DNA from 3 places in the Vibrio sp. 1F263 genome. Region 2 is predicted to be linked to each of the others. Evidence: predicted binding sites of a transcription regulator. Region 2 holds the regulator's gene; each other region holds the start of a gene.
What was found. Region 2 encodes CRP, which controls carbon source genes, mostly activating them, when cyclic AMP is high. Its sites were predicted from a motif close to TGTGANNNNNNTCACA; they were not measured.

Region 1 (10,826 bases), on a different contig from region 2:
CACTTTCAATCGCCTTGCGTATCTTGCAACCCGGTTCTGATTCATGATGACAATCAGAGAATCGGCAATGCATGGCTAACTCTTCCACATCAGAGAAGGTTTCACTCACGCCTTCAGCGCAGTCAGCAAGTTGTAGCTCTCGCATTCCTGGAGTATCGAGCAGTAAGCCGCCCGATGTTAGCAAGTGGAGCGATCGTGATGTGGTTGTGTGTCGGCCTTTACTATCGTCTTCACGAATGCCACCTGTGGCTTGTTCAGCCTCACCAAGTAATGAGTTGACTAAGGTGGATTTACCCACACCGGATGAACCCATTAAAGCCACAGTCTTGCCCGTTTTACACCAAGGCGACAAAACTTGAGTTGAGTCTTGGTCTAGGCTATTCACCGCTTCGATCATCAGCATAGAATCTAAGCTTTGCACTTGTTGTACTTTGTCTTCGTAGTCATCACACAAGTCTTTCTTGGTGAGTACGATAACGGCTTCAACCTGTGCTTCATTGGCGAGCGCTAGGTAGCGTTCAATACGGCTTAGATTAAAGTCGTTATTTAACGAAACCACGATAAATACCGTGTCGATGTTAGCTGAGATATATTGTTCGGCGACACGGCTACCTGCAGCTTTACGGCTGAAGAGTGATTGACGGTCTAATAAACGGCCGAATTGCAGTTCAGAGTTCAAGATTACCCAGTCGCCAACCGTCATTGCGGGTTGGTTTTGATGGATAGGGAGAACGATTTCGCCTTGTTCTGACGCTAGTGTATAGCCGCTGCGATGGTGCGCGGTAATACGAGCAATGACGGATTGGTCATAGTCTTCGAGTGTCAGTTGTTGTTGGAATACAGGTTGCCATCCAAGTTGTTGAAGTGACATTGGATTAGAAAATGCGTTTTGTGAATTCATGTCTATTTACCCAGACGTGCGAGCTTTCTTTTCTTGTGAGAGCATTAAAGTCTTATCACTGCATTAAAGTCTTATGAGAGCATTAACTTCTTGTGAGCTCTCTTATTGTTGATGAGATCAAAAGAGTTAATGAGACCAAAAAGAGTTGCTGAGATTAAAAGCGTCGAGCGTCAAAAATGTTTTGAGTTTGGGTCGAATTCAAATAGATAGGACCCCGGATTGAGTCATGCTTTACAGGCATGCAGGAATTGATCACTTACGATCAATAGTAAACCGGGTAAAAGTGTGCGGTCGTCAAAGAGTGACGATAAGTTGGTCGATCGGTATTTAAGTTGGATTAACCAAACAAGTTAACGCGTTACTTTTACTGCCAGTTTTAGTGTCTTCATTACAATCATCTTCTATTCTCCTTGGTTATTAATGTGGTCAGGCTTTGAATAAAAAGCGAGCTCAGTTTAGCAAAAAGCCACGATGGCGAGAAGTCATCGTGGCTTAAATTATTTCATCGGTTGTAAATCTGATTAATGATGATCGTGATTCATCTTTTTCATACCGCTCATCACTTTCTTCACTGGCGCATCAAAGGTCTGTGTTTCACCGTTTGCGAAGGTCAGTGTCATTTTGATTTGTTCACCTTCTTTTAGGCTGCTTTTCAAGTCAAACAACATGATGTGTAAGCTACCTGGTTTAAGTACTGCTTTACCATTTGCAGGGATGGTGATCGCTTGAACTTGACGCATCTTCATTACGTCGCCATCAACGATAACATCATGAAGTTCAACCTTTCCTGCTGCTGGTGTTGTTGCAGAAACAATAGCGCGATCTTTATCGCTATGGTTCATCAGAGTCGTGAATACCGCGCTGTTCACTGCTGAAGGCGGGGTTGCGCGCGCGTACGCGTCATGAACCATAATGTCGCTATTCGCTTGAGCAAGAGGAGTGAGCAATAAGCCTGCTAGAGCAAGTGCTTTTAACTTCATGTTGTTGTCCTTAGTTTTTTGTTTTGGTCTGGGACCTGACTTTTTGTTCGAACTTTATTCGTTAAGTTCTTTATTTTTGTACACGTTGTTTCTCGTCGCTGATGACTTGGTACGTTAGCGCGTTAATGTGTTAATAGCTTCAACAATTGGCGCTGGCGTTAACGTATGCGGCACTTTGGTAATCAGCGTGCCATCAGGTTTTAAAAAATAGAAATATGAGCTGTGGTCTAGGGTGTATTCCAACTCTGAACCTTCAAGCTTGGTCTTTCTAAAAATAACACCGTAGTTGTGTGCAAGCGTTGTTGTCACATCTAACGGGCCACTTAATCCTTCCATCATTGGGTGGAAGTATTGTGCGTATTCGTATGAGGCTTCAGCGGCATCACGTTCTGGATCGAGAGAAACAAACATCGGGCGAATCTTGGCTTTTGCTTCATCAGAAATCTGGTTAAGTGCTCCGGCTAACATTGCTAGAGAAGTAGGGCACACATCTGGGCAACGTGTGAAACCAAAATAAACGATACGAATTCTGTCATCGGTTTGGTCAAAGATTTCAGTTGGCTGGTTATCTTTGCCGAAAAGGGTTGTCGCGGAGAATTGTTGTTTTGCCGCGTGTTGTTTTTGAGCTTCGTTTTGCCCATCAAGATAACTTTTAACGCCAAAGCCAAGGACAAAAGCGACAACCAATGCTAACGACCAATTTCTACTCATCTTGCCATCCTTATTGCCGGGTTTACAGTATCGACACCATCAGTGAGCTCACCGATCCATGTCATCTTGTCTAAAGTACATACAGGTAAAATTACATCACCTTCATAGGTATTATTGCCCATGTTTTTTAATTGAAAACGTGCCGAGCCCATTTCCATCTCTAAACCTATAAGCGACAGCATTAATGTGTCAGAGGCTGCGCCTTCCCACACTACTTTGATTTTGGTGGGAGCCAGAGGTTGAGCTGTCTCGCGATCAAGTGTCATCGCAACTGTATTTTGCTCACACGATGTGGTGGAAAGCATGCAGTAATCATCTAAGTTAACCTCAGCAGAGGCTCGCTCCATCGCTGATTCAAATTGCTGAATTGCTTGCGGCCCATAAAAGCCTGCCACGAGAGCGATCCCAAGAGCAGCAACCTTTAACGCAGAGTGCATGTCGTGTTCTCATCTAATTTTATAAGAGCGGCGATGTTATCATATCCCTCAATATGTGCTTGTATCAAAAAGTAATTTTGTGCGTATGGTAGAACTAAAAAAGCGAAGCCATTGGCTTCGCTTTTGTCTGTGTCATAGGGGCGTGAGCTTAGTCTTTCTAAGCACTATTCGTTCTAAACGCTTTCCAGAAGTTGGCTGAATGATTAGTCAGCGTTGCGCTCTGCAAATTTCTCTAACCCAAGGACCAGAGCAATCGCTACAAGCATCATCACAATAGCCATTACTAGCTGTGAAGGTTGAGAAGTGACGGCTTCAAAATCAAACGGTGACAAGTTTTCTTGAATCAGAGGAACTTGCTCGCCTTTAGAGTTTGTACGCCAGCTGATCGTTTCTTTCCACGGCCAAATCTTCGGCAGTGTACCGATCATCAAACCAGTCAAGAATACTAATGTGAAGTCGCGGAATGAGCGCAATAACCAAGAAAGTACGTGAGAGAAAGTCAGCAGGCCAATCACACAGCCACTAAGGAATAGGGCAAGTACATCGACCTGAAATTCTTTAACGGCACCAAGTACCGGGCCGTACATACCAATTAATAGCAGAATGAAGCTCCCTGAGATACCTGGCAAAATCATCGCACAGATTGCAATCGCACCTGCAATGAGAATATTGATACTGGTAGGTTCCATTTGCAGCGGCTTAAGCACGGTAATGCTGTAAGCGAAGGCAACACCAAGCAGCAAAAATACGAATCGAATCATATCGCGCTTTTCTACTTGTTTAAGAATATGGAAAACCGACACCAAGATAAGGCCAAAGAAGAAAGACCATAGTGGAACTGGGTGGGTGACTAATAACCAAGAAATCAGTTTTGCAAATGTCGCAATGCTCGTGAATACGCCTGCGAACAGTGAAATTAGGAAAAAACCGTTGATGTGGCTAAACGCGGCTTTGAAACCTTCACGCTTCCATAGTCCAAGTACGCTAGGGTTAATTCTTCGAATGCTTTCTAGTAGCGTATCGTAGATACCAGTGATGAATGCGATGGTTCCGCCCGACACGCCAGGGACAACGTCGGCTGCGCCCATTGCCATGCCTTTGAAAAAAGTACTTAAGTAGTTCATTGCTTCATAGAGTTGAGAGTGATTTTGTGCAGTATACAAACTTTAGTGTCAAAAAAGTATGAATATGCCTTTGGCGAGGTGCTTTTATTACCTCTTTAATTGTAAGGCAATACGTTGATGTGAACATCTGCCTTACATTTAAAATACAACTGCTTGGAGTCTTATTATTATCGGCTGCAGTGAAACCTGTTTTCTATCGATATTGCATCTTGGTTGCATTATGCAAATGCACTTTGCAATTCGCATCATGAATTAGAGGTTTTTATGCGATGCAGGGCTTATAAAATGGCTGAATTAAAGTTGGCACGCTAACTGCATTATATACATTGACCCTTCTTAAGCCGAGGGTCACCTAGCCAACTGACGTTGTTAGTGAACTTATGATTTGTTCACAAATATATAGAGCCAATCGCGATTATTGCGGTTGGCTATTTTTTTGTCTGTCGTTTGGCTCTTTATGATCAGCTATCTGCTATTAACCCCATGCTCCAAACGAAAAAAAAGCCAGTCACCATCGGCGACTAGCTTAAGCTTTTCTCGAATTAATCTCGAATCGTTTAGTACCCCATCAACTGCAGTAAATTCTCCGCTGTGCTGATCGCTTCTTTGCGGTTAGCAATGTTTAGCTTTTGGTAAAGGTTACGGATGTGAGTCTTGATGGTGGTACCTGCTACATCGAGTTCTTGAGCTATCTGCTCGTTACTGAACCCTGAATAAATCAAACCAAGTACTTGCCATTCACGCTGGGTGAGTGGGCTTGTGCGCACAAGTTCAGGAATGTTTGGGTGATTGACTAAGTTTTCAACAAAGTCTTCATCAAAGTGAACCGAGCGGCTGCGTTGGGTGGTCGAGATATCTTTCATGATCTGTTGAGCGCGATGGCGTTCTAAGTCACCTAAGCCAGGCTTGTTGCTCAACTTATCCAAGATATGTCCGATAGTCCCGCCGTCTACTAAGAAGTTGCCGACCATACCGGTTTGGTTAGTCATATGAAGCGCTTCTTCAAGTAGCACGCGTGCGCTGTCTTCATCGTTAATTTGTGTACGTAACACGGCTTCAACGATCAAGTTTCGGTTGGTGTCTGTAATCAGGTGTGAACGCTGGGCTTCACTCTTAAGGAACGTCAGCGCTTCTTCCGCTTCTTCATACTGCTCAAGAATGATGTGAGCGCGAACGATGTTTCTCCATTGCAGTTGGCAGAAGTGGTTGCTTGCCGATTCAGGTCGAACAGCCACATTCAACCAATCACGTATCGCCTCTTTATTGCCTTTTACTTGCCAAAAAAGAATCAAAGAAAGAGAAGCGTTCGCCGTCCAGTCCACGTGGTAAGTCGATTGACGCAAAAGGTGCTGAATTTGGTCGATAAACTTAGATGCTTTATCAATTTCACCGCGACTCAGTGAAATACGAGCCAACATTGAATAACTGTGAAGGTGCTTACTTGGCGAATGGTGACCAAGGATATCCAAGCCTTTGTAACAGCACTCTTCCGCTTCATCTAATCGGTTCCAACACCAGAATATTTGAGCTCTAACACGCAGTAAGAATTCATGCAGAGGCACGTATTTTAGCTGGTGTTCTTCGATCAATTTGAACGCACTGTCTTGCAGCTCGAATGCCGCTTGAACGTAACCCTGTGCAATTAAGATCTCGCTCTGTTGTAGAATCGCCCAAAGCGCTTGGTGGTAAACTTGGTACTGGCGTGCAAGTTTTTCTGTTTGCTGCATCATCGGCAGTGCACGGCTCAAGTTGCCCATTACGTGATTGACTTCACCAACAACAGACGTGGCGACAATTCGGCTACGATAAACGGTGGTGTTCAGCTGACTTAGCGAAAGCTCTGCCAATTCTAAGGCTTTTTCAGGTTCATTACTGTTAATCGCAACTTGCGCGCGTAGGGCGTTGTATTGCCCTTGCTGTTGAGTGTCGAGTTCAATATTTCGAGCTTGATATTGTGTTTCAGCCTCTTCCAATAATGTCCCTACTTGTTCGTAGCGGTGCTGACTTTGTGCTAGCCAAGCTCGTAACATGGACAGTTTAGGGTCGCTGTAAAGTTGATCCGTAGTCAGTTGCTTGATCGCCATCTCTAACGAGGAAAGCTCGCCTTGGTTGAACATCGGCCAACCGTGGTCTGTCAGTATTTGAATGATCAGTTCTGGGTCTTCAGCGCGCTGTGCATGGCGTAGTGCTTGGTGTGGGGTGTCTTGTTTAATCCACGCCTTCGCGGCACTTCGGTGCAATTCTGCTTCTTGTTGAGGGATTCGAGCTTGACGCTCATGTGCCAAAAATTCACCAAACAGGTTATGGAAACGATACCAGTTCTTTTCGCCTTCAAGCGGGTAGATGAATAAACCGAATCGATTTAATGATTCGATCATACCCAGTGCGTCTTCACGTTGTGTTAGCGCACAAACCAGTTCGTCGTTGAAGTGGTCAAGCACTGAACACTGCATCAAGAACTGTCGAGTTTCTTTGTCTAACAGGTCGAAAACCTCTTCAACCAAGTAGTCCCAAAGATGGGCTTGATTAAAGTGGGAGAAGGACTCAGCAGACTGCGCAAGCGTACGTTTTTGATGTTGGGCTTGCAGCGCAATAAGTTGAAGTGCAGAAGGCCAACCCTCTACATAGGTACAAATACTGTCTGCCGTTGTGTCATCAATACCATCGGCAACACGCTGATTAAAAAAGCGCGTCGTCTCTTCGGTATCAAAAGCCAGCGAGTCATTACCTAATTCGATCATTAAGTCTCGAACGCGAAGGTTTGCCGTACCTAGGGGGGGTGTACCACGACTGGTTACAACCAGCGTAAGATTGTCGGGCATGTGTTTGAGGAAAAAGCGCATTGCTTCTTGAATGTCATCATTGTTGACTAAATGGTAGTCGTCTAAAACAAGAAAACATTCATGATGATAGTCCGACATCTCGGCGAATACTTCGCTCAATAAAGAATGCAGCGATGAAAACTGTCGTTTCTCTGCCAGTTTTTGGGCATTGGGACAGGAGTTTTGAGTCGCTTTATTGAGTGATTGGAGTAGGTAGTTGATAAAACGGAAGGCATCGTTGTCACTATCATCGATGCTGTACCAACCCACATTCGGCTTATCTAATAGCCACTGTGCAGCCATAGTGGTCTTGCCATAGCCCGCTGGAGAACGGAACAATACAAGCTTATAGCAATCTGCGTTCTGGAGCAGATCGAGAACCCTAGGTCGTAGGATTGCATTATGTAAGCGGCCGGGACGAGTCAGTTTCGAAGGGATCCACATGTCGAAGTTTTTCACCTATTCCGTGGCCTATGTTCTGGGGATTCTAAAACCGTAAAAGAGTTGCCCAATCACATCTGCCTAATTACTTAAGTCTGTGCTTATGTTACGTGAAGAAAAATGGCACCGACTATGATTCTCCTCAGAAACCTTGCGGTCTTGCATGTTTTTAGCTTTCTACGCCCTTAATTTGGGACTTTGCTCACGTTGCGTGGTGGTTTGTGAATGTGACTTTGTTCGGTCTTACACTGAGATTTATGTAAAAGATGAGATATGGAAAATAATTTCGTGATCTCAAACTCAGATTTGCTAATCAGTTTATTCCGGTTAAATAAAACTCACATCAATTAACGTTAAGTTATCGAACGGGAGCTTGTGATCTTAGTCACTCCAACTTTTTGTTCGAAGTTAGAACATGAGAGTCAGATCACTAACCTTACATCGGTACGCCCCCTACGCCCTCTCATCTACTCCTAGTTAGTCGTATTAACGGGAGGATGTTTAGTTAATGGTGACCATGCACGATATGTCACAGATGAATTAGAACTATTAAAAGCGAGATTTCTGAAATGAAACCAACTCAGCAAAAAACTTTCGATAAAGTGTCGTTCCAAGAAAGCGTTAAAAAGCATTTATCTGCAACTTACGCAACAACGATTGAAAACGCAGATAGCCGCGCATGGTACCTAGCGATGGGGCGTGCGCTAGCAGAATTGACAACATTTGACCTGCTAGAAACTGAAAATGATGAAAAAATCAAAAACGCGAAGAGCGTTAACTACCTTTCATTAGAGTTTTTGATTGGTCGTCTAACAGGTAACAATCTGATCAGCATGGGTCTGTACGAACAGATTACTCATGCAATGGAAGAGCTAGGCCAAAACCTAACTGACCTTCTAGAAGAAGAACGCGACCCATCGCTAGGTAATGGTGGTCTTGGTCGTCTTGCTGCATGTTTTATGGATTCTTGTGCTGCACAAGAGTACCCAACAGTAGGCTACGGTCTTCACTATGAATACGGCCTATTCAAACAGTCTTTCCAAGATGGTCGTCAACAAGAAGCACCAGACGCATGGCGTGGTGTTGAAGGTTACCCATGGGAAGTCGCTCGTCCAGAGCTAGCACAACACATTGGTTTTTACGGTCATGTAGAAGTTGAATTCATCGACGGTAAAGAAGTTCGTACTTGGGTTCCAGGTATGGAAGTAAAAGCAATGCCTTGGGATCTACCAATCGTAGGTTACGAGTCAAACACGGTTTACCCATTGCGTCTTTGGGAATGTCAGGCAATTGCACCATTCTCACTAGCAAGCTTTAACAACGGTGATTACTTCGAAGCGCAACACTCGCTAATCGATGCAGGTAACATCACTAAAGTACTTTACCCGAACGACAACCACGAGAAAGGTAAGACACTGCGTCTAATGCAGCAGTACTTCCACTCAGCAGCGTCAGTTCGCGATATTCTACGCCGTCACGAAGCAGCAGGTTTCTCTCTAGAAGATCTGCCTAAGCAAGAAACGATTCAGCTGAACGATACGCACCCAACGATTGCGATTCCTGAGCTAATGCGCATCCTAATCGACGAGAAAGGTCTATCTTGGGATCAAGCATGGGAAATCAGTGCACATACGTTCGCTTACACGAACCACACACTACTTCCAGAAGCGCTAGAGACTTGGTCTGAATCGCTGATCAACCGTCTTCTTCCACGTCACATGGAAATCATTTTTGAAATCAACCACCGCTTCATGCAAGAAGTTCGCAAGATGTGGCCTGGTGACGGTGAGAAACAAGCGAAGCTTTCTATCATCCAAGAAGGTTTCCACCGCATGGTTCGCATGGCAAACCTATGTGTGATTGGTTCTTACAAAGTAAATGGTGTAGCTGCACTTCACTCTCAACTTGTTAAGAAAGACTTGTTCCCAGAGTTCAACGAAATCTTCCCAGGTAAACTGACTAACGTAACGAACGGCATCACGCCACGTCGTTGGTTGAAGTTCTGTAACCCAGGTCTATCTAATCTAATCACAGGTAAGATTGGCTCTGAGTGGCCAGCAAAACTTGAGCAGCTAGAAGGCATCGCTAAGTTTGCAACAGACGCGAAATTCCAAAAAGAATTTATGGCTGTTAAGAAAGAAAACAAACAGCGTCTTGCGGATTGGGTTCAAGAGAACATGGATATCGAGCTAGATACTAACGCTATCTTCGACGTTCAAATTAAGCGTCTGCACGAATACAAGCGTCAGCACCTAGATTTGCTACACATTCTGTCTCTGTACCACCGTATTCTTAACGAACCTGGTTTCGAGTGTGAGCCACGCGTATGTTTCTTCGCAGCGAAAGCAGCACCGGGTTACCACCTAGCAAAAGAAATCATCTTCGCGGTTAACAAGATTGCAGAGAAGATCAACAACGATCCTCGCATCGGTAACAAGCTTAAAGTGGTATTCATCCCTGACTACCGTGTAAGCATGGCTGAAATCATCATCCCTGCGGCAGACGTTTCTCAGCAAATCTCATTAGCTGGTAAAGAAGCTTCAGGTACGGGCAACATGAAGATGGCTCTAAACGGCGCTCTAACTATCGGTACGATGGATGGTGCAAACGTTGAGATTCGTGAAGAAGTTGGTGATGAAAACATCTACATCTTCGGCCTAGAAGTTGACGGTGTTGTTGCATTGAAAGCTCAGGGTTACAACCCATATGACTACTACAATGCAGACCCACTATTGAAAGCATCTCTAGATCTACTGACTGGCGATGAGTTTACTCCAGGTCAACCAGGTCTTCTACGTGCAACGTTTGATAGCCTACTAGACGGTGGTGACCCTTACCTATGTCTTGCTGACTTCGCTTCTTACGTGAAAGCACATGAAGACATGGGTACACAATACAAAGACCAAGCAGGTTGGGCTAAGAAAGCGATTCTTAACACGGCATTGGTTGGTAAGTTCACATCAGACCGCTCAATTCGCGACTACGTGAACAACATTTGGAAACTTGAAGCGGTTAACCGTTAATAGTTGCAAAGTAGCCAAGGCAGTTTCTGCCTTGGCTCAATTAGCTTGTGAGCAAATAGACGGCTTATTCAGATAGCAATGCTTACAAACTGATTGTCACAAGCTAATTGATTAGTAAAAATTAAATAGACAACTCTACAAAAATTGAAAGCGTCAGAACGTTTTCGGAGAGAGCGATGAAAGAACAGACCGTATTAAAACAAGTCGCAGAAATGGCAAATATTGCCGATAGTTACGTTAGTGCGTGGGGCGATGAAGCACAAGTATCAGAAGAGACGATTACGTCTCTATTGGCTTCATTGGGCTACGATACAAGCAGCGATGATGCACTGCTTAAATCTGCAGAAAGAAAGCACAGAAAAGATGTACTAGACCCGGTTCTTGTCT
Region 2 (10,826 bases):
GTTACCCAATGTTGGGCTTTTCCATCGAGCTAGCGCTTCGATTCCCCATAACCTTCCAGACTGTAAGCAATACTGAGGCTGATAATCTAAATAAATTTCTCTTCTTTCTATAGCGGTAAGTAAATTGTCTTCAATCAGAAACTTACGTTGATTTTTCGCAGAGGTTTTTGATGAGAAAATAGCACAGTTTGCTTTGCCTTCTGATTTCACAGAATGGAGCATAATATCAGAGCTTGCGAGCAACTCATCGACAGTGCGCCCGTGATCGGGATACAAGGCGGCACCTAAGCTAAAACTGATATCAAATTCATGCTCAAAGCATTGATACTTGGTCGCAAGTTCATCATGAAATAGTTTCATGACGCTTTCTGCCTGTTTTAGGCTGTTTAGAGCGGGGAAAGTAACAATAAATTCATCACCTCCGAACCGGAACACTTCTGAAAAATTAGGGCATACTTTTTTAAGCGTTTGAGATATCTGTATTAAGAGTTCGTCTCCAACACTGTGTCCGTAGTAGTCGTTGATGTTTTTAAAGTTATCAACATCAATAAAACAGACAAGAAATTTATCGTCATCTGATTGAGTTTTGGCCAGCTCTTCCTCCATATAGACTTCAAAAAAGTGTCGATTAAAAAGCCCAGTCAGTTGGTCATGATTAGCAAAGTGATTCAGCGTGCTGTTTGCAGTACAGAGCTTTTCAAAGTCAGATTGAATTTCAGCTTGATAAGATTCAAAGCGACGAGAAACTAGAGTGCTTACATAATATGAGAGTAGTCCGACTAATAGAACGACTATGCTATACATGAGTGCTAAGCGATTGAGCTCATCATTTCTTTTTTCAATCAACTCGGCATTTTTTTTAGCAACAAGTCTTTCTAATGCAGTGACACTAAAGCTCGCGCCTATCGTCCAGCCCCAAGTACTATTTTTGATGACATAACTAAGGTTTTCTAACGAGTGATTGTCGGCAGCTAAGTGTCTAACATAGACATCCGATTGTTCCAACAGCGCGACTGCTTGAGTGCGGAAGTGTAAGTTTTGAATGTTATGGATATTAGTGTCAATAAAGCTAGGAGTGGTATGAGCCAGCACATCGCCTTTAGTGTCGATAACGTAGAAGTTACTCTGTTGACCAATTTGAAGCTGACTTAACCATTCGAGCACGTCACTTTGAATGTCTGCCTGGACATCTGTAATAAAGTCACTCGTACCTATATACCAATTATATGGCGAGAAATTAACGATATAGCCGATTTTTTCATACTGCTTTGCGAATGAATTCGGTTTTAGAAACCACCATTTATGAAAGCCTTCTTTTTCTTCAATCGCTTTTTTTGTTAATTCCTGAGCAACAAAGTGTCCTTTAGCATCTTGAAATTCCCATTTAGAGGCTCCTTGCATACTAGGAAAAACAGGGTGAAAAATAACAGTTCCATCATGGTGATAAATAAAAGGGTAACCACGACCGTCATTGAATCTGTAGTTTTTCAAACTCGAACGAACCAAGGTTGTAAACTCTTGTTCACTTAATTGTGGGTTGTCCTTGTACAGTTGATTTAGTATGGAGTGAGTGCGGAGAGTATGAGTTTTTATACTGTCGCGTAGTGTGGTTATTGTTGTTTCTTCTAAGTAGTTGAGCTGCTTGTTGACATAGCTGACTTGAGATTTTAAATAGGCTTTTTTTTCTTCAACAATATCGGACTCTATGTGAGTGATTTCTTGATTGGTTCGTCGATAACTATCATTGACCGATAACGAAAAGACGATAATAGAGAATAGAACCACAGTTATAGTCGGTATGTAACGAATTAGGTAGACGAGCTTGTTCTCTTTCATTTTTCTATTAAAGGTCAGTAAATTCACGCTAATGATAACTCAAACAATTATTCATTGAGTTGTTATTTTTCACAAAAAAAGAACTATGTCATAAAAAACCCGCAACTTATAAGGTTTTAATTTTTATGGGAACTTTGGCAGGGATGGGAGACATCTATGTCTTGAGAAGACTAAGTGGATCACTCTGGCTTCATTGCCAGTAACGTTTATGTATTTGTAGTGTAAAGTTATCAGGGCAGCGAAAGCTGATTTTCTTTTTATCATTTTCACTTGCCTTTCTTGCTTTATATTGCACAATACCGCCCCTATATCTTCCAATCATTTAGTATTTAGCAAACGATTTCGACCCATGTTACTTATCATCGATAACTACGACTCTTTTACCTATAACTTGTATCAGTATTTCTGTGAGTTAGGGGTCACTGTAAAAGTTGTTCGCAACGATGAGATTGATATTGTCGGTATTGAAGCGCTGAATCCTAGCCATTTAGTTATCTCGCCAGGTCCTTGTACGCCTGATGATGCGGGAATCTCTCTGCAAGTCATTGAACACTTCGTGGGTAAACTGCCGATCTTAGGTGTGTGTCTTGGTCATCAAGCCATCGCTCAAGTGTTTGGTGGTGAAGTAGTACGAGCCAGACAAGTGATGCACGGTAAAACCTCTCCAATACGCCACAATGGTAAGAGCGTTTTTCAAGGGCTTAATAACCCTCTAACTGTGACACGTTACCATTCCCTAGTGGTAAAAAATGGCACGCTGCCTGACTGCTTTGAACTGACGTCTTGGACGGAATTTGAAGATGGCAGCATGGATGAGATCATGGGGTATCAACACAAAACCTTGCCGATTGATGCGGTGCAATTTCACCCTGAGTCGATTAAAACAGAGCAAGGACACCAGCTTCTCGCTAACTTCTTAGCGCGTTGAGTGTTTAAATTTGACTCTTTCTCCGTCTAAATAAGCCAGTTAAACCTGTTAGTCCATTCGTTAAGTGTTTAAATTCGGGCGCTACGCGTCTCTTACTCCTCTGACGCTGATCACTTTTTATAACATTTCTCCCTCTTAAGGCTAAGTTTTTAGCCTATGCAAAATTATTCGCCTTATTTCGTCTCGAACCCAATATACCGCAATGCCAGTAAGGCTTTGCCGTTGCAGGTTATACGTTTAGGTAAAAAAAGCTTCATAAAACAGATTAATTGATGCATAAATAGTCATAGGTAGTGACGTTTAGCTGGTTGTTAGGGATAGCTAAAGAATAATCTACTATTGAAAACGTTAATTAAATGTAAATATAATGCTGCAGCGGGATTATGGCGAGAGAAAATATCTTTGTCTCACTTATGAACCAGTACGCTTATTTGCGAAGCTTGCGGTATCGAAAAGGAATGTACGATGACAGTGGAAAAAAAAGTAGAACGTAGTCTGTTTAATGAGGTGATGGTGCCTTGTTATAACCCAATGGAAATGATCCCGGTAAAAGGGGAAGGCGCACGCGTTTGGGACCAACAAGGCCGAGAATATATCGACTTTGCTGGTGGTATCGCTGTGAGCTGTTTGGGTCACTGTCACCCAGCAATGGTTAACGCAGTTACTGAGCAAGCAAACAAGATTTGGCATTTAAGTAATGTCATGACCAACGAACCTGCATTGCGTCTAGCGAAGAAGCTAACCGACGTATGTTTTGCAGAAAAAGTATTCTTTGCCAACTCTGGTGCAGAAGCGAACGAAGCTGCATTGAAGCTAGCTCGTCGTTGGGCAGCGGATGTTCACGGTCCTGAGAAGTCTGAAATCATTGCATTCAAACAAGGTTTCCACGGTCGTACTTTCTTTACCGTAACTGTGGGTGGTCAAGAGGCTTACTCTGATGGCTTCGGTCCTAAACCGGGCGATGTAACTCACCTGCCTTACAACGATATTGCTGCGCTAGAAGCGCACATTTCAGATCGCACATGTGCAATCATGATGGAACCCCTGCAAGGCGAGGGCGGTATCATCTCTCCAACATCTGAGTTCGTGAATACAGTTCGTGAACTGTGTGACAAACACAATGCACTGCTTATCTTTGATGAAGTGCAAACAGGTAATGGCCGTACGGGTAACTTTTACGCTTACCAAGGCCTAGGTGTAACACCTGATATTCTAAGCACAGCGAAATCACTAGGTGGCGGTTTCCCTATCGGCGCAATGCTAACAACGTCTGAGCTTGCGACGCACCTAAAAGTCGGTACGCACGGTTCTACTTACGGTGGTAATCCACTGGCGTGTGCCGTTGCTGAAGCGGTTGTTGATGTCGTTAGCCAACCGGAAACGCTAGCTGGCGTGAAAGAACGTGAAGCAATGTTCCGTGATGGTTTGGCTAAGATTAACGACAAATACCAAATATTCAGTGAAGTTCGCGGTAAAGGCCTATTGCTAGGTGCTGCACTTAATGAAGCATGGCAAGGTCGTGCTCGTGATGTATTAGTAGCAGCAGGCGAACAAGGCTTGATGGTACTGGTTGCGGGTGCAAACGTGGTTCGTTTCACGCCATCACTGGTTATCACTACACAAGAAATTGAAGAAGGTTTATCAAAACTAGACAAAGCAATCGCTACGCTAGTTTAGCCTGAGCGGCGTCATAGGAATGATCGCCATTAGAGCGATCCCATGACGTACTGCTAAAGGCCCAAGATTCTCGTTTTGGGCCTGTTTTGCATCTGGAGGGAATATTGATGCTAGTTGTTCGCCCAATAAAATTATCTGATTACGATGCGTTGCATACCTGCGCGGTTGAGTCTGGTCACGGATTCACATCTCTTCCGGTTAACGAAGAACTGTTAACCAACCGAATTACTCATTCTGAATACAGCTTTGCTAAACAAGACGTGACTGAACCTGGTGATGAAGGCTACCTAATGGTTGGCTTTGATACCGAAACCGGAGAAGTCGCAGGTACTACGGGTATCGAAGCCTCAATTGGCTGGGATGTTCCGTTTTACTCTTACCACATCAGCAAAGTGGTTCACTCATCGCAGAAGCTTGGCGTGAATAACGTCGTGAAGCTACTGACTTTCGGCAATAACTACACCGGATGCAGTGAGATCTGCACACTGTTCTTGCGCCCGGCTTTCCGTGGTGGATTGAATGGTCGTTTGATGTCTAAGTGTCGCTTCTTGATCATGTCAGAGCACCCAGAGCGTTTCTCGAAAACGATTTTTGCTGAGATGCGTGGTGTATCGGATGCGGAAGGTAACTCTCCTTTCTGGCAGTGGCTGCAAGAGCATTTCTTCTCGATTGATTTTACGCTCGCCGATTACCTAACGGGTATTGGTAAGAAAGGCTTCATTGCTGACCTAATGCCGAAGTTACCTATCTATGTGAACTTGCTGAGCAAAGAAGCTCAGGCGGTGATTGGAGAGGTTCATGACAATACGCGCCCTGCACTTAAGTTGCTGGAGCGTGAAGGTTTCACCAACCGTGGCTATGTCGATATCTTTGATGGGGGCCCAACGGTTGAGTGTGATCTAAGAAATATCGAATCAGTGCGTCATGCGATTCGAGCTCAAGTGACAATTGCAGAGCATTCAAGCTCTAAAGACTTCCTAATTGGTAATACCTCGTTTGAGAACTTCCGCGCAGTAGCTGCGAAAGGCGCGTATGACCAAGCTAGCGACACAGTGATTTTATCATCTGAAGTAGCAAGCGCTCTTGAAGTAAAAGAAGGCGAATTCGTTCGCATGTTGGCTCAATAAGAGCGGCGATTATCTGTCGAAGATTTTAAGGATAGAAGTATGACTCAGTGGATAGCAGGACAGTGGGTGGCAGGTCAAGGCGACGCCATGACATCAGTAAGCCCATACAATAATGAAGTCGTGTGGCAAGGCGATAGTGCAACACCAGCACAGGTTGAATCTGCAGTAGCAGCGGCGCGTGACGCTTTCTTAGTTTGGAAACAATTGAGCTTTGCAGAGCGTGAAGCGATCGTATTGAACTTTGCTGAGAAGGTAAAAGAGAACAGCGAAGAAATTGCACAGATTATTGCAAAAGAGACGGGTAAGCCGATTTGGGAAACTCGCACTGAAGCGGGTGCGATGGCGGGTAAAATCGCTATCTCTATTCGTGCTTACCACGAACGTACGGGTGAAGCTTCACGTGAAGCCGCAGGCAACCAAATCGTATTGCGTCATCGCCCATTAGGCGTAATGGCGGTATTTGGTCCTTATAACTTCCCAGGTCATCTGCCTAACGGTCATATTGTTCCGGCACTGCTATCGGGTAATACCGTGGTATTTAAGCCGTCAGAGCAGACACCTTGGACGGGTGAGTTTGCGATGAAACTGTGGCAAGAAGCAGGCCTTCCAGCTGGCGTGATTAACCTAGTGCAAGGCGCTAAAGAAACTGGTATCGCACTGGCTGATGCTAAAGGTCTTGATGGCGTGTTATTCACGGGCAGTGCTAATACCGGTCATATCCTTCACCGTCAGTTCGCAGGTCAACCGGGCAAGATGTTGGCGCTAGAGATGGGCGGCAACAACCCTATGGTGATCACTGACCAATTTGGTGATGCTGACGCGACGGTTTACACCATTATTCAATCGGCTTTCATCAGTGCGGGTCAACGTTGTACGTGTGCGCGTCGCTTGTATGTGCCTGTTGGAGAAAAGGGCGATCAACTGCTCGATAAGCTTGTTGCGGCTACCTTGAAGATTCGTGTTGATCAGCCATTCGCTGAGCCAGCACCCTTCATGGGCCCACAAATCTCTGAAGCGGCGGCTAAGTTCATTTTGGACGCGCAAGCTAATCTGCAATCGTTAGGTGGTGTAAGCCTAGTCGAAGCCAAAGCGGGCGAAGCGGCGTTTGTTTCTCCGGGTATTATCGATGCAACCAACATTGCTGAACTGCCAGATGAAGAGTACTTCGGCCCATTGCTGCAAGTGGTTCGCTACCAATCGCTAGAGCAAGCCGTTGAACTGGCTAATGACACGCGCTTTGGTTTGTCTGCAGGCCTAGTTTCAACCGACGATTCCGAATGGGAATACTTCGTTGACCATATCCGTGCGGGTATTGTTAACCGTAATCGCCAGCTAACAGGTGCAAGTGGTGATGCACCATTTGGTGGCCCGGGTGCTTCAGGCAACCTACGCCCAAGTGCTTACTATGCGGCTGACTACTGTGCTTACCCAATGGCGTCAATGGAAGGTGGTGAAACTCAACTGCCAACTACGTTTAGCCCAGGTATTGAGCTGTAGTTTTGGTTCTTAAGCTTTAACTTGATGAATCATAAGCTTATGAGCTCTAGGTTCATGAGTAACAGATTCATTGATTGATTGTGTAATAAGGAAGCGGTGTTATCGCTTCCTATTTTCACCCACGTCCGACACCTAGATTGGGCGCTAGATAATAATAGAACAAGTATGTCACAGGCTGATGGCTGCTGACTCTATGTCCAGCCTCTCCCTTTCTAATCCAAATTACTAGCTTGCTAGAACCTCTGACAAGGAGTCACCATGACGCCCGATCTACTCTTTAAATCACTATGGAATGATTACATTCACAGGCTTTGTCCATCGGCTGAGAAAGTACATCACTTGCTGAAAGAAGACGAAGCCCTGATTAATGATCATATTGCACTGCGTACTTTTAATGTTGCACCGCTGGGGATTGAAACACTGGCCAAGCCTTTCCTTGAGTTAGGTTACAAGGCATGTGGCGATTACTTGTTTGAGAGCAAGAAGCTAGTGGCTAAGCATTACGAGCATCCAGATCCAAAACAACCAAAAGTGTTCATTAGTGAGTTGAAGGTCGAAGAGTGTTCAAGCGACTTACAACAGATCGTTGCTAAGTTGGTTGGGCAAGTAGACGCAAGCAAGCTTCAGGGTCATGAATTCTTGTTTGGTGGTCGTCTTTGGGGTTTGAGCTTCGCAGATTTCCAAGTGCTAGCAAAAGAGAGTGAATACGCTTCTTGGCTCGCAGCTCATGGTTACGGTGCAAACCACTTTACGGTGAGTGTGAACCAGTTAAATAAGTTCGATGAAGTGCAGGCCGTGAATGACTATCTGAATGAGTCGGGATTCACTATCAATGCGTCAGGTGGTGAGGTGAAAGGCTCTCCAGAGGTCTTATTAGAGCAATCATCAACTATGGCAGACAAAGTCCCAGTTTCATTTGTTGAAGGCAATGAGATGATTCCTGGAGGCTTTTATGAGTTTGCTAAGCGTTATGTGATGGCCAATGGTGAGCTTTATACCGGATTTGTCGCGGCTTCAGCTGACAAGATCTTTGAAAGCACCAACGGTTAAAGAAAGATACGAGTACGGGCTTTGCCCTAGAGGTGCGGGTACGCTTCGCTTCGAGATACTTTAGAATAGTGAAGTCCGATTTCTAACTTTGCTTCCCGCATCTGTTCTTTAGACCTTTAGAAAACAAAAAAGCCACCAAATTCGCATTTGGTGGCTTTCAAATTTTTGGCTCAGTTAATCGAGATTAACGAGTGCCGTATACCACGATGGTCTTACCGTGTGCAGAAATTAGGTTCTGCTCTTCTAGCATCTTCAAGATACGACCTACGGTCTCACGAGAACAACCAACAATCTGGCCAATCTCTTGACGAGTGATCTTGATTTGCATGCCGTCAGGGTGAGTCATTGCATCTGGCTGTTTTGCTAGGTTTAGTAGCGTTTGAGCGATACGACCTGTTACGTCAAGGAACGCTAAGTCACCAACCTTTTGGCTAGTTACTTGTAGACGGTTTGCCATTTGCGCTGAAAGACGCATTAGAATATCTGGGTTCACTTGGATAAGTTGACGGAATTTCTTGAAAGAAATCTCAGCTACTTCACAAGGAGATTTTGCACGAACCCATGCAGTACGCTCTTGGTCTTCTTCGAACAAGCCAAGCTCACCGATGAAGTCGCCTTGGTTTAGGTAAGAAAGAATCATTTCCTTACCTTCTTCGTCTTTGATAAGAACTGCCACAGAACCTTTAACGATGTAGTACAAGGTTTCTGCCTTTTCACCAGCATGAATCAAAGTACTTTTTGAAGGGTACTTATGAATATGACAGTGTGAAAGGAACCACTCTAATGTTGGATCGGTTTGGGGTTTACCTAGAACCATAATATCTTACTTCCTCTGCAGGGTATGCTTGCCGCTTTCCATATTTTAGCTAAGCCTGAATTGACCTAGCTAGGATAAGAGCACTCGTTGAGTGCTGCAAGCTATCTTGTGTTTCGTTTAAGAATAGTATCCTTTTTCAGGTACTATTTCTTGATTTTAATCGTGACCAAGCTACGATTTTTTACGCAAAATTGTGCACATGATCACGGTATGAAAAGTAATCAACCAGAATGTTGTTTTGTTAGCCTATTTTCCCGGTTTCTATAAGTTGTTGCAGGATCGGCCTTACAATGAGCTCCATAGCAAAACTCATCTTGCCTCCTGGCACCACAAGCGTGTTATGACGTGACATAAATGAGCCATCAATCATAGCCAACAGGTAAGGGAAATCGACGTTTTTGATGCCGCGCAAACGTATAACCACGAAGCTTTCGTCTAAACTTGGGATCCCTTTTGCATTCAGTGGATTTGATGTATCTACGGTAGGGACACGCTGAAAGTTGATATGAGTACGCGAAAACTGCGGGGTAATGTAGTTAAGGTAATCATCCATTGAGCGAACAATAGAATCCATCACCGCTTCGCGAGAGTGACCACGATCGCGTGTGTCACGAACGAATTTCTGGATCCACTCCAAGTTTACGATAGGTACCATGCCGATAAGCAGATCGACGTGTTGAGAAACATTGATGTCACCATCGACTACGCCACCGTGAAGACCTTCGTAGAACATCACATCCGAGTTTTCAGGGATCTCTTGCCATGGCGTAAAGGTGCCGGGCATTTGATTGTAAGGCACGGCTTCATCGAAGGTATGCAGATAGCTACGGACTTTTCCCGTGCCTTCATTGCCGTATTGACGGAAGAAATCTTCTAATGCACCAAAATCGTTAGCTTGTGGACCAAAGTAGCTGATGTGCTTACCTTGCTCGCGCGCCTTACGGATCTCGACATCCATCTCTGGTCGAGTGAAGCGATGGAAACTATCCCCTTCAACCCAAGCTGCCTTCACGTCCATCATATTGAACATTTTTCGGAAGGCTTCTGAGGTAGTGGTGGTGCCGGCTCCAGATGAACCCGTCACCGCAATAATTGGATGTTTAGCGGACATGACAACCCTTGTCTTTTGAGTAACTTACTTGTTAGCAATCGTTTACCACTATAACACGGCTCCTTTATGAGCGCAGCTTAGAAGCGTTTTGTGACTTGAATATCAACTGTTTCATGCAGTTCAGAAAACACGATACTCACTTCTCCTGAGGCTAATTGATGTTTCACTTGGTCAATTTTGTTTTGCAGTGAAACTTCTACGTCACCATAGTCCGTACCTTCACGCAGTACGAATTCTTTGATGAGGTTTTCCAGTGTCTCTGGCGCAATGTCTTGCCACGGGATGATCATAAATACTTCTCTCTTTTATGTTCATGGGTAGGTTTATTGTTGTAGAAATGAGTGAGCTTAGTAATATTTTAACTGTTATTTACTAAGGCTCGTCATTATGCCGAATCTTGTAGACTTTCATAGTAGGCGGGTAATGCTTCTTCTAACCAAAATCTTGGCTTGAGTGTGCTGCCGGTAATGAACCCCACATGACCGCCTTTTTGAAACAGTCGATAATCGATGTTATCAGGCAGAACGAACTTTGGAATCACATCATCGGTCATGAAAGGATCGTCCTTGGCATGAATGATCTGAGTTGGTAGTTTGATCTTCTTGAGTTTAGGTAGTGCGGAGCATTGTGCATAATAATCTTGGGCATTTTTGAACCCATGCAGAGGCGCCGTGATTTGTTCATCAAACTCATACAGTTTGGTGATCTTCTTAATGGTTTCCGCTGTGACACCAAGCTTTTCCTGTAGCAGGCTAACTTTTTTCAAGGCGTTTGATTTTAGAG
Region 3 (10,826 bases), on a different contig from region 2:
GATGACCGCTACCTATTCTTAGAGGCGATGCTGTCGGCGCAAGAGTGTTTGTACATAAGTTATGTCGGCCGCTCGATTCAAGATAATACTGAGCGAGTGCCGTCGGTATTGGTTTCAGAGTTGATTGAATATTGTCAGCAAAACTACTGCTTAGGTAAAGACCAAGCACTACCAAGTGATGATTCTGGTATCAAGCTGACTCAAGCGATCAGTTTTGAACACACCATGACGCCGTTCAGCCCTGCAGCCTTTACACAAGGTGATGAAAGTTATGTATTGAGTTACGCCAAAGAGTGGCTTCCTGCGGCTAACCGTTCCGGTGAACGCAGTGGTGAATTCAATCGTGCCTTGGATGACTATTTGCTTGGTGCGACTTATCCATTGGAGCTCGATCTGGTTGAGCTACAGCGTTTCTGGCGCTTGCCGGTGCAATACTTCTTTAATCGCCGTTTAAAAGTCGTGTTTGAGCCACCGCTGCCGGTAATGGAAGACGATGAGCCATTCGTGCTTAATGGCTTAGAGAGCTTCCAGCTTAAAGATGCTTTGCTCCAAGTACTACTCGATCACCCAGAAGGGGCAGATGAAGCGGTTCGCTTGTTTGTCTCTGAGCAAAAAGCCCAAGGTCGACTACCTGTTGGCGCCTTCGGTGACATCGAATTTGAAACCAATCGTGTTCAAGCGGAAGACTTAGCCAAAGAGATTCGATTTGTGAGCGGATCACCGCAGCAAGATCTCGAAGTGAATATCGAGTTTGACGTGTTAGGCGAAGGTAAGCCTGTTCGCTTGATGGGGTGGTTAACTCAGAACTACCAATCAGGTCTAGTGCGTTTCCGTAGCGGCAAAATACGCTCTCAAGATTACTTGGCTGCGTGGATTGATCATCTATCCTGCGCTGTTATGGGGCACGGAAAAACGACCCATATTATTGGCTATGACAGAAAAGAGGGCGTGGTTCACCAAACGCTACAGCCTATTGGTGATGCACAGCAGGCGAGAGGTTTGCTGGCGGAATTAGTGCGACTGTTTTATCAAGGCATGACTGCACCACTGCCTTACTTCCCGAAAACCGCATTGGCTGGCGTTGAGGCGGGCTTTAGTCGTGGTAAGTGGGTTGATGACGAAGAGAAGTCACTCAAGAAAATGGACGATACCTTTAATGACAGCTTTGCCTTTACGGGCGAGGGCAGAGATACCTACATCTCACGAATCTGGCCTAAGTGGGATGATGAACTGGCCGTTCAATCACGTATGTACTCGACACTTGTGCTACAGGCGGCAAGGTTGGCTGCAGCCGATCTGGAAGATCAGGAGTAATTGGCTGTGATCGACAAGATCAATAGCGTATGCGCTGAATTAATAAAAGACCAAAGAGAGTCGCTGCTAAGCATTTGGGATGCTTACTTTCCAGGTGAAGGGAATCAAGGTGAGGGTAAGCAAGGTACAGGAAATAAAGTGGCCGCCAGTAAATCATTATTAGTGTAGGGCGTTCGCTGTACGGCCACAGGTCAGAGGGACCATTATTCTGTGGTTCAAAGTAACGCCGTAAAGTACAAAACTCATAGGCGCTCCTGAACTCGTGGGCGCATAGTAGCGAGGCGATCTGAATTGATCCGTGAGAGAGATCGCACTAACTATTAACAAATCAGCGTAGGACGTAAATTGAATGACGTTTTCCACGCTAGGTCACATTTATAGCAATAGTCACATTTTTAACAGACTCATCTATCAAAAGGCAGTAAGGCATGACGACCACAAGCAGTGTTCAGGTAATCGCTCCAAAAACACTCGATACCATGACGTTTCCACTTCATGGCGCGCGTTTAATTGAAGCATCGGCGGGTACGGGTAAAACATTTACTATTGCTGGCTTGTATTTGCGCTTACTGCTGGGGCACGGCACTGCTGCGCCGCAAGGTGATCTGACGGAAGCTACACGACACCATGAGCCACTAACTGTAGACCAAATTCTAGTGGTGACCTTTACCGAAGCGGCAACGGCAGAGCTACGTGATCGTATTCGTGCTCGAATCCATGATGCACGGATTGCGTTTGCTCGTGGGCAAAGTGATGATCCAGTGATTGCTCCTCTGTTACAAGCCATCGAAGATCATGTTGGCGCGGCGAAAACCCTGCTCAATGCCGAAAGACAAATGGATGAGGCCGCGGTCTACACCATTCATGGTTTCTGTCAGCGAATGTTGACCCAAAATGCTTTTGAGTCTGGAAGCCGTTTTGATAATGAATTTGTGACTGATGAAAGCCACCTAAAAGCACAAGTGGTTGCTGACTATTGGCGTAAACAGTTCTACCCGCTGCCAATTCAACTCGCGGGCGAAGTGCGAAATATTTGGGGTTCTCCCGCTTCATTATTGGCTGACGTAAATCGCTACCTGACGGGTTCTCCACTAAAGCTAACGGTAGATGCGATGTCGGGTGACCTGCAAACACTGCACAATCAAAACCTAGATAAAGTGAAGCAACTTAAGGCGTTGTGGTGTGAATCTGAAGCGGACTTTCTGGCTTTGATTTCAGGTTCAGATGTGAACAAGCGTAGCTACACCAAGAAGTCTTTACCGACTTGGTTAGAAGCCGTCACAGCATGGGCACAGAGCGACACTCATGATTACCAGTTCCCAGATAAATTAGAGAAGTTCTCACAAGCAACATTAATCGAGAAAACACCAAAAGGCACTGCACCTCAGCACGCCGTTTTCGAAGCGATTGAGGACTTCTTAAATTATCCAGCAGATCTAAAAGCTCCATTGCTGGCGCATGCCATTACCCATTGTCGGACTATGCTAGCTAAGGCTAAACAGCAAAAGCAGTGGTTATCGTTTGATGATTTGTTGACTCAGTTATCTGCGTCAATTGATGTGGATGAGCAATCATTGCTAGTGGAGAGAATCCGCACCTTATACCCAGTGGCGATGATCGATGAATTCCAAGATACCGATCCGCTGCAATACAGTATTTTTAGCCGAATCTATCTCGATAACCCGCAATGCGGTCTGTTTATGATCGGCGACCCGAAGCAGGCTATCTATGGCTTCCGTGGTGCGGATATCTTTACCTACATTAAGGCAAGAAACCAAGTTAGTGCTCACTATACGTTAGGCACTAACTGGCGTTCGAGTGCTGATATGGTCAGCGCGGTAAACCAAGTGTTTATGAATTCGGATAGCCCGTTTATCTACGACCAAGACATTCCATTTTTGCCCGTAGCAGCGAGCCCATCGGCTGACAAACGCCAATGGGTGATGGATGGTCAAACTCAACACGCGCTCACTTTTTGGCTGCAAGAGACTGAAGACAAGCCCTTACCAAAAGGCGAATATCACAAAGCAATGGCTGAGGCGACGGCGAGTCAAATTCAAACCATTCTGACCGCTTCTCAAAACGAGCAAGCTTATTTTGATAACGGTAAAAAGCAACATGCCGTGAATGCAGGTGATATTGCTGTCTTGGTTCGAACCGGTAGTGAAGGTCGCCTGATTAAGAATGCGTTGTCGGAACAAGGCATCGCTAGTGTGTATTTGTCTAACCGAGACAGTGTATTTACCAGCTTGGTCGCGCAAGATATTCAACGCCTATTGCAAGCGGTGTTGACACCTGAAAACGATCGTGCATTGCGCGCGAGTTTAGCGTCGGAATTGTTTTCTTTGGATGCCGCATCATTGGATGAACTCAACAACGATGAAGTGGTTTGGGAAAACGTCGTTAACGAATTTCGAGAATATCGTAAGTTGTGGCTACAGCGTGGCGTATTACCAATGCTTCGCAGCGTGATCAGTAAAAGGCATCTCGCGGAACGCTTACTGGAAGAAGAAAATGGTGAGCGCTCACTCACTGATTTAATGCACATTGGCGAATTGCTGCAACAAGCTAGGCAAGAACTCGACAGTGACTATGGCTTGTTACGTTGGCTAGCAGAAGCGATATCAGATGCGCAAAATGGTTTAGGTGGCAGTGAAGACGACATTCAACGCCTTGAATCAGAGAGAAACTTAGTTCAAATCGTCACTATTCATAAATCGAAAGGTTTGGAATATGACCTAGTATTCCTGCCGTTCGTGGCGAGTTATCGTGAAGCGAGTGAAGGTAAGTTCTACGACCATGAATCAGATACCACAGTGCTTGATATTACGGGTAGCGACAGTGCCTTAGCGCAAGCCGACAAAGAGCGATTGGCGGAAGACTTACGTTTGATTTACGTGGCGCTTACTCGTGCCGTTTACGGTTGTTTCATTGGTATGGCTCCTTTACGTAAAGGGCGTTCAACCAAAGAGCCGACCGGCGTTCACTTAAGTGCCATGGGCTACTTGGTTCAAAATGGACAAGAGCAAGGCATCGCCGAGTTACATCAAGCTCTGTCAGCGATTGAGGGGAAGAATTCAAGCGTATTGCTGTCTGAAACACCAACCGCTCACGAGCAAGTTTTTGTACAAGCAGAACAAGTGAGTGACGACTTACAGGCCAGTGAACTTAAGGCGTCAATCGACCGAGCTTGGCGTATCACCAGTTACTCAGGACTAGTCAAACAGGGCAGCCACGGAGCAAGCCATGATGCGACCATTGAGGTGTCTGGCTTTGATATTGATTCGGCGGATGAACAAGACGAGTCTGAGTTGATAGAACCTGAACGTTCTATATTCACCTTCCCTCGTGGCGCTCGTCCAGGTACCTTCTTGCACACCTTGTTTGAGGATGTTGAATTTACCGAGCCAGCAACCAGCGAACATAACACGCAAGTAATCACTCACTTATTAGAGTCAGAGCAATACGAATTCGAGTGGCTACCCGTGCTTCAACAACTTGTCGATACGGTGCTGAACACCGCGTTGGATGGTAAAAATCTAAAACTTAGCGAGAAAGACTCAACGCAACGTTTAGTCGAGATGGAATTCTTGTTGCCGATCGAAGTATTAGCCGCATCTGAATTGAATCAAACCATTCAGTATCACGATCCGCTATCAGCAAAAGCGGGTGACCTTGGCTTTCAAACCGTGCAAGGCATGTTGAAAGGCTTCATCGATTTAGTGTTTGAGCACCAAGGTAAATACTATGTCCTCGACTGGAAATCGAATCATTTAGGTGATGACGTTGCCGTCTACCATGGTGAGGCATTGAAATCGGCAATGGCTGACCACCGTTACGATCTTCAATATCAAATCTATGCGTTGGCATTGCACCGCTTCTTACGCAGTCGCGTTGCAGATTACAGTTATGAACAACATTTCGGTGGGGTTTATTACTTGTTTCTAAGAGGAATGGACGGCCAATCTCAACAAGGTATTTTCTCGGCTAAACCAACACTGGCTTTGCTCGATGAAATGGATCAATTGATTGACGGTAAAGTGATAGACAGACGTTCAGCGCAATTGAATGACGATGAAACTGGACAGATGGGGCTTCTATAATGATAACAACGACCAATAATACCGGCATGGAAACTGCGAACTCTGTAAAGCCAGTTTCACTTATCCCTGAACAGCTCATGGATGTACTCAAGTTCCTTGCGGATAAGGGCTCAATTCGTCAATTGGATTATCAGTTTGCCCGTTTTATTGCGCAGCAAGCGACGAGTCATTCTCAAGAGATCGGCTTTCTTGCTGGCGTTGTAAGCCATGAATTAGGCAAGGGGCACATTTGTACTCAGCTTATACAACTGCATACGGCAGCCCCTGAACTAACGGCAGATCTAGCCCAGTTACTCGGTTTGTACGGTGAAACGGCACTGCAATTGAACCAAAAACTGTTGGGTATTGATTGGGTGATTGTCCTGCAATCATCTAACCTAGTTGGAACAACGAATGACTGCGTTAAACCGCTGATGTTTGATGGACAGCGTGTCTACTTACAGCGTTATTGGAACTACGAAGTTGTGTTGGCTGAAACTCTAAACCGTTTAAGTAAGCCAGTAGAGTTCAATATTGAGCAGAAAAAAGCACTGACTGAGACGCTCAATCAGCTTTTTGCACGCAGTTATCACTTCCTGTTTAATGCCTTAACCAAGGCTGAAGCAAACCAACAAACCTCTCAGGTATTACGTCAGAAGTTAGTGTGTGACCATCTAGATATCGTCGATGAACAGGCTTTGGATTGGGGTTCTATCGATCAAGCGATTGTTCAAGCCAAACAAGTGACCGATTTAGATGTGCTGGATAGTCTAGTGCCGTTATCTGTCTGTTTGAACTGGCAAAAAGTAGCGGCAGCGGTGGCGTTAAGTCGACGTTTTGCGGTTATTTCTGGCGGACCGGGCACCGGTAAAACGACCACGGTAACTAAGTTACTTTCGGCGATGGTCGAGCAATCACTAAGCCAAGGTAAAACACCGACGATCAAGCTAGTGGCACCAACAGGTAAAGCGGCAGCACGTTTAACTGAGTCGATTGGTAAAGCGATTGAGCAGCTGCCATTAGCTCCTGAAGTAAAGGCCAACATACCGACTGAATCCAGTACTTTACATAGGTTACTCGGCGCGATTCCTAATCGAGCGGAATTTAGACATAACCGACGCAATCCACTTCACCTTGATATCTTGGTGGTGGATGAAGCTTCTATGGTTGATCTGTCGATGATGTATAAGCTGGTGGATGCACTTCCTGAGCACGCAAGGCTTATCTTGTTGGGTGATAAAGACCAACTGGCTTCAGTAGAGGCAGGTGCTGTGCTCGGTGATATCTGTTCATTCAACTCTGCGGGTTACAGCAGTGCGCAAGGCAACTTGATTGCGGAGATGACAGGCTTTGATGCGATAGCCAATACACAGCAAGCAAAAGCGGGAGCCGTTAATCCTCCGGCGATTGCAGACAGCTTGTGTATGCTGCAGAAGAGTTACCGTTTCGATGCGCGTTCTGGTATTGGTCAGCTGGCAAAAGCAATCAATAACGGTTCTGCGAATCAAGTAGACCAAGTGTTTGCCAAAGGTTTTGGCGATATCGAAAATCATCCTCTATCGAGCGACAGCTATAACTTGATGCTGCGTACCTTGGTTAATGAGTATGGCGCGTATCTCAATCGAATGAATGTGCCATTGGAAGAGTTAGAAACTCAAGAAGCGAGAGCCAAATCGGTACTCGATTTGTTCAGCCAATGCCGACTGTTGTGTTCTATTCGTGAAGGGGACTTTGGTGTTAAAGGTCTCAACCATAGAATTGAAAGGGCGCTTGCCGCAAGACGTTTGGTGAGCCCTCATAATGATGAACTGTGGTATCACGGGCGTCCTGTAATGGTGACGCGAAATGATCATGGCTTGGGTTTGTACAATGGTGATATTGGTATCTGTATGCTTGAGGTGGATTCAAGCCAACCTGATTCAGCACCTCGCTTGAAGGTCTATTTTGAGTTGCCGGATGGTAGCGTGAAAGCTGTGTTACCAAGCAGAGTGCCCGATCATGAAACGGCTTATGCAATGACGATACATAAATCTCAGGGTAGTGAGTTTGATCTGACCTTAATGATCTTGCCGCCGGATTTCAGCCCTATTTTAACGCGAGAGCTTATCTATACCGGTATTACACGAGCCAAGAAACGACTGATGATGTTCAGCGACACAAATGTGTTGAAGCGTGGGATTAAGGTGAAAACAGAGCGAGTGAGTGGTTTAGGCAGTCGCTTAACTAATTAGTCGTTATGGACGCTAGAGAAGGGCTTGAACTTAATCTAGATAAACACAAAGCAACCATCCCTGGTTGCTTTGAACGTTATTAAGACTCTTTGCTTAAAAACGCTCGAGTAAACGATATGTGGTTTATCTTGTATTTTGCTTGGCAATTCAAAATAAACTCTTTTAGATTCTCGCTAACAGGGAACACGCAGTGTACGTCTAGCCCTTCTAAGAATTGGTTATCAGCCATATCCCAAAAACTTTGCAGCGAGTTACAAACAATGGTTCTCATATCAATGTTGCTCTTTTGCTGTTTATATTAACGAGCAGACTGACTACTAGCATGCTGATCGTTAACGGGTATAGCAATCCGTGCAGTGACCTCCTAAATGTCATAGATTAAACATTCGGCGGCATTCCAATAAAAACGCTTGTCGATATTCATAAAGCGTGCAAATTCTATACAATTACAACTGTGAATGAAAGTGCATATTTAATAAATCTCACATGAAAAACGATTACATTTGCAATAGATTCCTTATTAAAGTGAGGTTTTACTCCAAATTTAATTTACACGTTTAACGCTAAGATCTTGGAATTCCTTTGATAGTTGTACAGACCTTGTTTTTCCATTGGTAATTCATCAACAGCAATCTCATAAAAACCCTGTTCACGGAACCAATGAAGGCTGTGTGTGGTAAGAACAAAGATCTGGTCGATATCACGAGATTTGGACTGATGACGCATGTAATCCAGCAGTATCTGCCCACGGTTGCCATCTCGGTAGTCTGGGTGAATGGCGACACAGGCCATCTCTGCCATGTGATCTTCTGGATAGGCGTATAGCGCAGCGCAACCAATGATCAGACCGTCTTTTTCGATGATGGTAAAACGATGGACTTCTTGCTCTAACTGCTCTCTTGAGCGACGAACAAGAATGCCTTGTTCTTCAAGAGGACGAATGAGGTCAAAGATACCACCGATGTCATCAATCTGAGCTTGTCTGACTTGTTCGGCACTCGCCATGACCACTTGGGTTCCAATACCATCAAAAGAGAATAGCTCTTGGATCAATGCACCATCGACTTTGTAGCTGATCAAGTGACAACGAGGCACGCCTGCTCGGCAAGCGGAGATCGCTCCTTTCAAGAAGCGCAGTGTTCCGGTGCTCATGTCTTCGGCGGGGTTCTGGGATTCCGTTAAGCGTTCAAGAATTTGCTTGGCGTCTTTAGGGAAGAGTTCGGCGAGTACATTACCGCTTTCGTCAGTCACCCCTTGCTCAGAACAAAAGCCAATCAGTTTGTCGGCTTTCAAACGGATAGCAACTTGTGTCGCGACCTCTTCCGAAAGCAGGTTAAAGCTTTCGCCAGTGACTGAACTGGCAATCGGCCCAAGAAGGACGATGGAACCTTGGTCAAGGGTGCGATTGATCCCTTCGATGTCTATTCGACGAATGCGTCCGCTGTGGCAGTAATCTGTACCATCATCGACGCCTAAGGGTTGAGCGGTAATGAAGTTACCACTCATAACATTCAGTTGAGTTCCTGCCATTGGGGTGTTGTTCAAACTCATTGAAAGGCGAGCGGTGATCGCAAGTTGCAGTTGTCCAGCCGCCTGCATTGCAACACCTAAAGAATATTCATCTGTGACTCTAATATTTTTATGGTAAGGCGTATGGCAGTCTTGCTTCTCTAACAGTTGGTTGATCTGTGGTCTTGCCCCATGAACGAGAACAATCTTAACCCCAAGGCTATGAAGCAGGGCTATATCACTAATAATATTGCCAAAGTTTCTATCGGCAACGGCTTCACCTCCCAACATAATCACCATGGTTTTACCACGGTGAGCATTTACATAAGGGGTCGATTGCCTAAAGCCTTTGACTAGCGCTGTACTTCTTAATTTCACAGAATAAGTCTTCCTTGTTTATTTATTCGATAATTTAGCATTTAAATTCAAATCTGAACAACAACTTTTTGGAATGAAGCGCAAACTATTCTCATCTAGGCTTCGTTTTATAAACTGTCTCAGTGTACAATGCGTACAGCATCCTTATGAGTCGTAAACGAATGCAAAAAAATCCAGTAAGAAAGAGTAAGATTGATGAGCTCGCAAAAGGTCTTTACAGTGGAGCAGAGCAGCGCAACAAACCTAAATTGAGACGTAAGCTCATTGAACGCAGTTTAATGGTTTTAGCTTTGGTGGGTTCGTTTGCCGTCGCTTCCTTGTTCGCCGATGTGTTTTCTCGAGTACAAGATGCGGTGACACCAGAGACACTGCTATATGGCACTTGGGTAGAGCAAGATGTCGCTCGTTATGCTGCGGACGAGTTTGTATTGAATGATAATGGTGTGTCAGTACGTGGCTCGGTTGTATCGACTCATTTTGACTTTGATGGTAAGTACTTCGAATATAAGGCAGGCAATAAAACGTATCGCTTTCGCCTAACGAATTCTGATAAGACAGAAATGATGCTTGTATCGGACAATCACTATAATCCAGTCTTTCGCCTTAAAGGTTATATCGATAACTCAGTTCGATAGGTTATCTTACTGTAAACATTTACAATCTAAGATTGTGTTATCTGATCGTTTTTGTCATCCTCGATGCATAGAATATTTAGGATGACTCTTGTGATTAAAAAATGGCTTCCCCTTGTTGCTGCCTCTTTCTTATTTGGCTGTGCTCAACCCACTGATCTTGCCCAACAACACCTTGATGGTGAATTTCCCCGAACCTTAAATAAGGTCGATTTGGTTGAATCTAATAAACCAAGAGACTTCACCGCATTTGCAGAGCAAGCTGAGATGGTGGTTTCTAAATCCCCTTCGATGGCTAAAATCTATGAGCCGCTTTATCAGCAACTCAATGAATGGGCGGTGCTGAGTGGAGAGCCGAGTGAACTCGCTAATTTTGGCGTTCAAACTGCTCAATTAGGTGGTGGTGATAAACAAGGTAATGTTTTATTCACGGGTTACTTTTCTCCTGTAATGGAACTGCGACATGAAGCAAACGAAGAATACCGATTCCCTGTTTATGGGCTTCCAGAGTGTGATAAAGAGTGTCCAACACGCGAAGAGATCTACAACGGTGCATTAGAAGGCCAAGGTCTTGAGTTAGGTTATTCAGCAAACCGTATCGACCCATTTATGATGGAAGTACAGGGCAGCGGCTTTGTGCATTTCGGAGATGATGACACGCTGCAGTATTTTGCATACGC

Region 1: the regulator CRP is predicted to act here: its motif matches at 7,608-7,623, upstream of malT (HTH-type transcriptional regulator MalT).
Region 3: the regulator CRP is predicted to act here: its motif matches at 1,612-1,627, upstream of recB (exodeoxyribonuclease V subunit beta).

Annotation. Positions count from the first base shown of each region.
Region 1 covers NZ_JBGONI010000003.1:1,954-12,779, forward strand. The annotation lists gene rsgA (ribosome small subunit-dependent GTPase A) at 1-901, opposite strand, end outside; gene ACED25_RS02565 (copper chaperone PCu(A)C) at 1,423-1,881, opposite strand; gene ACED25_RS02570 (SCO family protein) at 1,996-2,592, opposite strand; gene ACED25_RS02575 (hypothetical protein) at 2,589-3,029, opposite strand; gene ACED25_RS02580 (DUF368 domain-containing protein) at 3,233-4,153, opposite strand; gene malT (HTH-type transcriptional regulator MalT) at 4,711-7,419, opposite strand; gene ACED25_RS02590 (glycogen/starch/alpha-glucan phosphorylase) at 7,986-10,439, shown strand; gene malQ (4-alpha-glucanotransferase) at 10,616-10,826, shown strand, end outside.
Region 2 covers NZ_JBGONI010000011.1:15,915-26,740, reverse strand. The annotation lists gene ACED25_RS09800 (EAL domain-containing protein) at 1-1,836, opposite strand, end outside; gene ACED25_RS09795 (aminodeoxychorismate/anthranilate synthase component II) at 2,186-2,764, shown strand; gene ACED25_RS09790 (aspartate aminotransferase family protein) at 3,230-4,441, shown strand; gene astA (arginine N-succinyltransferase) at 4,549-5,568, shown strand; gene astD (succinylglutamate-semialdehyde dehydrogenase) at 5,608-7,065, shown strand; gene ACED25_RS09775 (DUF1338 domain-containing protein) at 7,324-8,115, shown strand; gene crp (cAMP-activated global transcriptional regulator CRP) at 8,300-8,932, opposite strand; gene ACED25_RS09765 (phosphoribulokinase) at 9,174-10,043, opposite strand; gene ACED25_RS09760 (YheU family protein) at 10,121-10,333, opposite strand; gene ACED25_RS09755 (hydrolase) at 10,429-10,826, opposite strand, start outside.
Region 3 covers NZ_JBGONI010000015.1:34,680-45,505, forward strand. The annotation lists gene recC (exodeoxyribonuclease V subunit gamma) at 1-1,314, shown strand, start outside; gene ACED25_RS11660 (hypothetical protein) at 1,321-1,482, shown strand; gene recB (exodeoxyribonuclease V subunit beta) at 1,743-5,417, shown strand; gene recD (exodeoxyribonuclease V subunit alpha) at 5,417-7,627, shown strand; gene ACED25_RS11675 (hypothetical protein) at 7,707-7,898, opposite strand; gene argA (amino-acid N-acetyltransferase) at 8,177-9,514, opposite strand; gene ACED25_RS11685 (DUF2850 domain-containing protein) at 9,676-10,149, shown strand; gene mltA (murein transglycosylase A) at 10,231-10,826, shown strand, end outside.